DNA from 2 places in the Agromyces flavus genome. Region 1 is predicted to be linked to the other one. Evidence: predicted binding sites of a transcription regulator. Region 1 holds the regulator's gene; the other holds the start of a gene.
What was found. Region 1 encodes HspR, which represses chaperone genes until heat shock. Its sites were predicted from a motif close to AAGTTGAGTCNNNNNGACTCAACTT; they were not measured.

Region 1 (3,408 bases):
GCCGCGCCGGACTGCACTGGGTGCCCGAACCGACCGAAGCGGTTCGCGCGTGACGGGCCGCGGCGCACGACGGACACGAGAGAACGGAGCATCACAGTGAAGATCCATCGACTGACGGTCGACGGCAAGGACTACTTCCTGCCCGACCCCATCGACGAACTGCGGGCGCAGATCCTCGCCGCGGTGCAGGGCGGCGGCGGCTACGTCAACATCCCGCCGCTGCGCGGCGGACCCGGCATCGACATCCTCTTCTCACCGGGCATGCCGGTGACGTGGACCCAGCTCGACATAGGCGAGTCCGGGGAGCCGGGGGCACCCGGATCGGGCTCCGGCCAGGACTCCGACGACGAGTCGTTCGAGGATCCCTACAGCTCGCTCTGAGCCGGACCGTCCGCCTCCGCCTGGAGGCGGGCGGTCATCCGTTCGGGTGGCGTGGGACGACCGAACAGGAACCCCTGGGCCCGGTGGAAGCCGAGCGCCCGCACGGCCTCCCACTGCCGCTCGGTCTCGACGCCTTCGGCGACCGTACGGAGACCGCGCTCGTGGGCGAAGCCGACGAGTCTCGCGGCCATACGGTCGTCGTCGGGCAGACGCTCGATCACCGAGCGATCGACCTTGAGCTCGGTGATCGGCAGGGCCGCCGAGCGGGACTCCGCCTCTTCCAGGCTGCGGACATCGTCGAGCGACACCCCGACGCCGTGCGCCTGCAGTCGGTCGAGCATGGCGGCGGCGGTCGCCGGCGAGGGCCGGGACTCGGTGAGCTCGAGTGTGAGCAGGCTCGGCACGAGACCGGCGTGCGCCAGCCGATCGAGCACGCGCTCGGCGAAGTCGGGCTGCTCGAGCTGCACTGCGGCGACGTTGACGGCGACCTCGAGCGGTCGACCCGAGTCCGCGAGCTCTGCGCCGTACCGGCAGGCGGCGCGGATCATGGCATCGCCGACCGCGTCCATCGACCGGGTCTCCTCGGCGATGGGGATGAAGTGCTGCGGTCCGAGCACGCCGCGCTCGGGATGACGCCACCGGCTCAGCGCCTCGACCGCGACCGTGCGCCCGCTCGTCGCATCCACCTGCGCCTGGTACTCCGCGATGATCTCGCCGCGCGCCGCGGCACGGCGCAGCTCGCGAATGACGCGGTGGTTCCCGTGCACGATTTCCTCCCCCGGCCCGCATGGGCCGTGGCTATTCTGCGCGCCTCAGCCGATTTCGGTCAAAAGGAGGACACGGCGCAGGTCGATCCGTATAATCGGCGCGCGATCTCGCGGGCGCCGTTCAGCCGCGCTCGAGCGGTCGCCAGACGACGACCGCATTCTCACGGCGGACACGGGTTCCGGTGCGCACCGACACGATGTCGCCCTCGCTGCCGGCAGCGAACACGCGACGACCCGGACGGTTGAGCATCTCGTCGGCGAGCGCGCGCTCGAGCTCGCGCACGCGGGCACGCAGTTCGGTCACCTCGTTCTCGAGTCCGAGCACACGACGGATGCCCTCGAGGCTCACGCCCTCGCTCGAGAGCTGCTGGATCTCACGCAGCTGCGCGACATCCCGCATCGAGTAGCGCCGCGACTTGCCCGCGGTGCGCTTGGGCGACACGAGGCCGAGTCGGTCGTACTGGCGGAGCGTCTGCGGATGCATCCCGGCGAGCTCGGCCGCGACGGAGATCACGAAGAGCGGGCTCTCGCCGTCGACCTGCATCATGCGCCCCGTGCCTTGGCGAGGAGGTCGGCGCGGGGGTCCTCGTCGGGCAGCTGCGCCGCGAACTCGCGCAGGCGCTCCTCGGCGTCCTTCGAGAGGTGCGACGGCACGGCGACCTGCACGACGGCGAGGAGGTCGCCCGTGCCCTTCGACGAGTGCACGCCGCGGCCCTTGACGCGAAGCACGCGGCCGCTCGGCGTGCCGGGCGCGACGCGCAACTTGACCGGGTCGCCGCCGAGCGTCGGCACCTGGATGGTGGCGCCGAGCGCGGCTTCGGTGAACGTGACGGGCACGTTCACGCGCAGGTTGAGGCCGTCGCGTTCGAAGACAGGGTGAGGGCGCACCTTGACGGTGAGTACGATGTCGCCGGGCTCGCCGCCGTCGGGCGACGGATGACCCTTGCCCCGGAGCCGGATCTTCTGCCCGTCGGCGACGCCGGCCGGCACGTTCACGGTGATCTCGCGACCCTCGGACGTCTGCAGCGTGATGCGGTCGCCCTTCGTCGCGGTGATGAAGTCGAGCGTCGTCGACGCGGTGACATCCCGGCCGCGGGTCGGGCCGCCGAACCCGCGGTATCCGCCGGTCGGCTGCCCGAAGCGACCGCCGCCGAAGAGCCCGCCGAGCAGGTCCTCGTACTGCCCGCCCTGCTGGTAGGTGTACCGCGTGCCGCCGGCGCCGCCCGGCCCACCGAACATGCCGCCGAACACGTCCTCGAAGCCGCCGCCCCCGCCGCCGGGCGCGGTGAAGCGGGCTCCGCCCCCCATCGCGCGGACGGCGTCGTACTCCTTGCGCTCCTCGGCGTCGGAGAGCACCGAGTGCGCCTCGCTGATCTCCTTGAACTTCGCCTCGGCCGCGGCGTCCCCCGGGTTCTGGTCGGGGTGGTACTTGCGCGCGAGCTTGCGGTAGGCCTTCTTGATGTCGGCGTCGCTCGCGTCCTTCGAGACGCCGAGGATCGCGTAGAAGTCCTTGTCGAACCAATCCTGGCTGGCCATCGGCGCCTCCTTCCTGAAATCTAGCGGGTCCCTGCCGGCGGTCGAGCAGGGCCGAAGGCCTCACTCGACCACCGGCGGGTGGTGACGGATGCCGCTACGCGGGCGTCTTGACGACGACCTTCGCGGCGCGCAGCAGCGTGCCGCCCAGGGTGTAGCCGGTCTCGACGACGTCGGCGACCGTGTCGACCTCGACCTCGTCGGAGTGCTGCTGGAAGATCGCCTCGTGCTGCTGCGGGTCGAACGGCTCGCCCACCTCGCCGAACGGCGTCAGGCCGAGCTTCTCGACGGACGCGCGCAGCTTGGCGGCGATCGTCGCGAACGGGGTGTCGCCCTCGAGGTCGCCGTGCTTCTCGGCACGGTCGAGGTCGTCGAGCACCGGGAGGAGCACGGAGACGGCCGCGCCGATCGCGCGCTCGCGCTCGACCTCGCGGTTCGCCTCGGTGCGCTTGCGGTAGTTCGCGTACTCGGCCGTGACCCGCTTGAGGTCGGCGAGGTGCTCGGCCGTGGGGTCCTCGACCTCGGCCTGCGCCGCGTTGAGGATGTCGTCGACCGTCAGCTCCTTCTCGTCGCCGAGTGCGCCCTCGGGCGAGGGGGATGCCGCGGCATCCGTCGCCTCGGGCGCCGCCTCGGAGGCGGGCTGCTCACCCGCCCCCTCGGTCGGCTTCCGAACCTCGCCGGTCTCGGGGTCGATGCGCCGCTTGTCGCGGATCACCGGCTCCTCGTG
Region 2 (3,408 bases), 980 kb from region 1:
ACAGCACGATCGAGTACGGGTTGCGCCGCACGCGCTCGGTGAGCTGGCCGGCCTCGTCGTAGCCGACGTATCCGGGAGGGGCGCCGACGAGCCGCGACACGGTGTGCCGCTCGCCGAACTCGCTCATGTCGAAGCGAATGATCGCGCCCTCGTCGTCGAACAGCGACGACGCCAGCGCACGCGCCAGCTCGGTCTTGCCGACGCCGGTCGGACCCAAGAACAGGAACGAGCCGACGGGCCGCTTCGCGTCGCCCATGCCGGTGCGGTTGCGCCGCACCGAGCGGGCGACGGCGGTGACCGCGTCATCCTGCCCGATGACCCGGGCGTGCAGCTCGCCCTCGAGGTTCGCGAGGCGCTCGCGCTCGCCCTCGGTAACCCGATTGACCGGGATGCCGGTGGCCCGCGAGATCACGGCGGCGATCTGCGCCTCGTCGAGGGTCGTCGAGGCGGCGGTCGTGTCATCCGTCGATGAACCGGATGACACGGCACGACCCTGCGCGGCGGCCTTCTCGGTCGCCTCGTCGAGCCGCTCCTGCACCTTCGAGATCTCGTCGCGGATCCGCGACGCCTCCTCGTAGTGCTCGGCGCGGACGGCCGCGTTCTTGTCGGCCTCCAGCTCGGCCAGGCGGGAGATGAGCGCCGAGACGTCCACCTTCACGCCCAGCTTGAGGCGCAGGCGTGCGCCGGCCTGGTCGATGAGGTCGATGGCCTTGTCGGGCAGCACGCGGTCGGTGAGGTACCGGGCGCTGAGCTCGACGGCGGCGCGCAGCGCGTCGTCGGTGTAGGTGACGCCGTGGTGCTCCTCGTACGCGGGGCGGAGGCCCTGCAGGATGAGCACGGAGTCCTCGATCGACGGCTCGCCGACCTTCACCGGCTGGAACCGGCGCTCGAGCGCGGGGTCCTTCTCGATGGTGCGGTACTCCTTGAGCGTGGTCGCGCCCACGAGGTGCAGCTCGCCGCGCGCGAGGCGGGGCTTCAGGATGTTGCCCGCGTCCATGCCGCCCTCACCGGCACCACCGGCGCCGACGACCGTGTGCACCTCGTCGATGAAGACGATGAGCTCGCCCCGGTGCTCGGCGATCTCTTCCATGGTTTTGGTGAGGCGCTCCTCGAAGTCTCCGCGGTAGCGGGTGCCGGCGAGCATGCCGGGCAGGTCGAGCGCTACGACCCGCTTGCCGAGCAGCGCCTCGGGCACGTTCTCCTCGACGATCGCGCGGGCGAGGCCCTCGACGATCGCGGTCTTGCCGACGCCGGCCTCGCCGATCAGCACGGGGTTGTTCTTCGTGCGGCGGCTGAGGATCTCGATGGTCTGCTCGATCTCGTCGGCACGGCCGATCACGGGGTCGAGCTCGCCGTTCATGGCGCGCTTGGTGAGGTCGAGGCCGAACTTGTCGAGCATGGGGGTGGCGGATGCCGCGGCATCCGTCTGCTCGCCGTAACCGTCGTTCGCGGTGTCGGTGCCCTCGCCCTGAGCGGATGCCACGTGCTCGCCGAGCCCGGCCGCGAGCGCGTCGGCGGTGACGCCGGCGCGCGCGAGCACCTGCCCGGCGGGGGCGTCCTGCCCGAGCACGAGGGCGAAGAAGAGGTGCTCGGGGTCGATGTACGTCGACCCGCTCGACCGCGCGACCTGATACGCGTGGAACAGCGCGCGGCTCGCGCTGGGGGTGATCATGGCCGAATTGACGTCGGCGGTGTCGGATGCCGCGGGCAGCCGCGCCTCGGTCGCCGTGATGATGCGCTCGGGGCTCGCGCCGACGCGCGTGATCGCCTGCGCGACGGACTCGTCCTCGACGATGACGCGCAGGATGTGCAGTGCATCGAGCTCGGTCTGCCCGCGCTCGAGCGCGAAGCGTCCGGCGCGCTGCAGGATGCTCTGGGTGCGCGAGGTCAGGAACCGGCTGAGGTCGATCGACCGCGCCTGCCTGGCCTGCTCACCCGCGAGGTAGCGGGCGAGGAACTCGTCGAACGAGCTCGCGCCGGCCTCGTTGAAGTTGTCGGGCACCTAGGTCCTCCTGGGGAACTTGAGTTGGGTACGCTCAACTTCAACGCAGAGCAGCTGACGGTATTCCCGCCTTGTGTATCAGCGCATGGCCCGACGAAGATCCAATCTCCCGGAGCGCCTGACGTCGCACAAATCAGCAAGCTCCAAATCAGCGCGGGTCTGCGCCCTGCCCGCTAGCAAGCCGACATGCCCGCCATCACCATCCACCGCCAGAAATGTCCATTGGTCGGCGCCGACGCCACGGACGAACACTCGCGATGGTCGTTGCCACGCGTGCTTGAACACCGACGAACCTTACCGGTGCAGTCATCGCCCGCGCGGGACACCCTCGGCAACTGCCCCGGTTCAACACGGAACGACGAAGCAATCCAGCCAAGCATGGCGACCGGCGCAACTAGTCGTTCCGGCCAGTTCCGCCGAGATCAAAGTGGGAGTGCAAGGTCTGGAGAAAGGCATACTCCTCCTCAGTCACGGCCTCGCCGCCACTGTGGTGCGTCTTCTTCCGAACCTCGTTGAGCGTGACTACCCACGACAACTTGCTCTTCCATGCCCCGGCCTTTCGGTCGCTCGGCAAAGTGTAAGCCTCGTCATATATCTCGTCCCACAACGCCTTCGATCCCTGCTGCATGATGCTGTGATAGTCGATCAGGTAAAGACAATCCCACCAATCGACGGTGACACCCTCGGGTGCTTCGTACTGCTTTTCCGCACGGAGTGACTCTGCACGGGCATACACGGCTTTCGGCACACCGTCCTTGATCCATGTCCCGCGGAACCGGTCCTGGAGGCGCCGACGGATGTCCTGCTTCATGTGGTTCTCGATGTCGTTAATCATCGAATATGACTCTTGATTAAATTGCTTTTCCTGATTGGCTTTCCACTCGTCGAATCCATCAGGCATGAAACCGTCGACGCATTCGACCAGTGCGGCCTGAAACCGGCGAAGATATTTGGTCGGCCCACCACTGCCGAACCAACTCTTGAACTCTGCGATATCCTCAACTGAAAGGGGGGCAAGATGGTTGAGCAGCGGATCCAAAATCTCGCGCACCTGTGCGAATGTTTCCTTCGGGGTATTGACACGCGCATCTAGCTTCCCTTGGTCGGCGAGAAAGTCGACGATGTCACCGACGACCCGAAGCATCGCCTCGGTGCCGGGATTCGTGAAGACAAAACCCCCCTCGCCCTTGCCAGCGTTCCACTGAAGTGGCAAGCGATCGCGAGCGTGATCAAAACAGTACTCAAGAAATTCCGTAAGAGGTCTCAGAGTAGCTTCATTCGAGCCGCGATAGAAGGATCCGACCTTCTTCATCTCGCTGCTAGTGAACTCCCCAATGAAACGCCCGCGGTCTATCCCTCGGTTAATGGCGTCGAGAGTGATACATAGCCGATCGGTGCTCTTCTCC

Region 2: a site for HspR is predicted at 2,019-2,043, ahead of BLT99_RS10585 (ATP-dependent Clp protease ATP-binding subunit). Genes of this name have one in related genera too.

Annotation. Positions count from the first base shown of each region.
Region 1 covers NZ_LT629755.1:3,225,591-3,228,998, reverse strand. The annotation lists gene BLT99_RS15280 (DUF7882 family protein) at 1-53, shown strand, start outside; gene BLT99_RS15275 (hypothetical protein) at 97-381, shown strand; gene BLT99_RS15270 (EAL domain-containing protein) at 366-1,148, opposite strand; gene BLT99_RS15265 (heat shock protein transcriptional repressor HspR) at 1,270-1,695, opposite strand; gene BLT99_RS15260 (DnaJ C-terminal domain-containing protein) at 1,692-2,684, opposite strand; gene BLT99_RS15255 (nucleotide exchange factor GrpE) at 2,779-3,408, opposite strand, start outside.
Region 2 covers NZ_LT629755.1:2,249,793-2,253,200, forward strand. The annotation lists gene BLT99_RS10585 (ATP-dependent Clp protease ATP-binding subunit) at 1-2,002, opposite strand, end outside; gene BLT99_RS10590 (DGQHR domain-containing protein) at 2,397-3,408, opposite strand, start outside.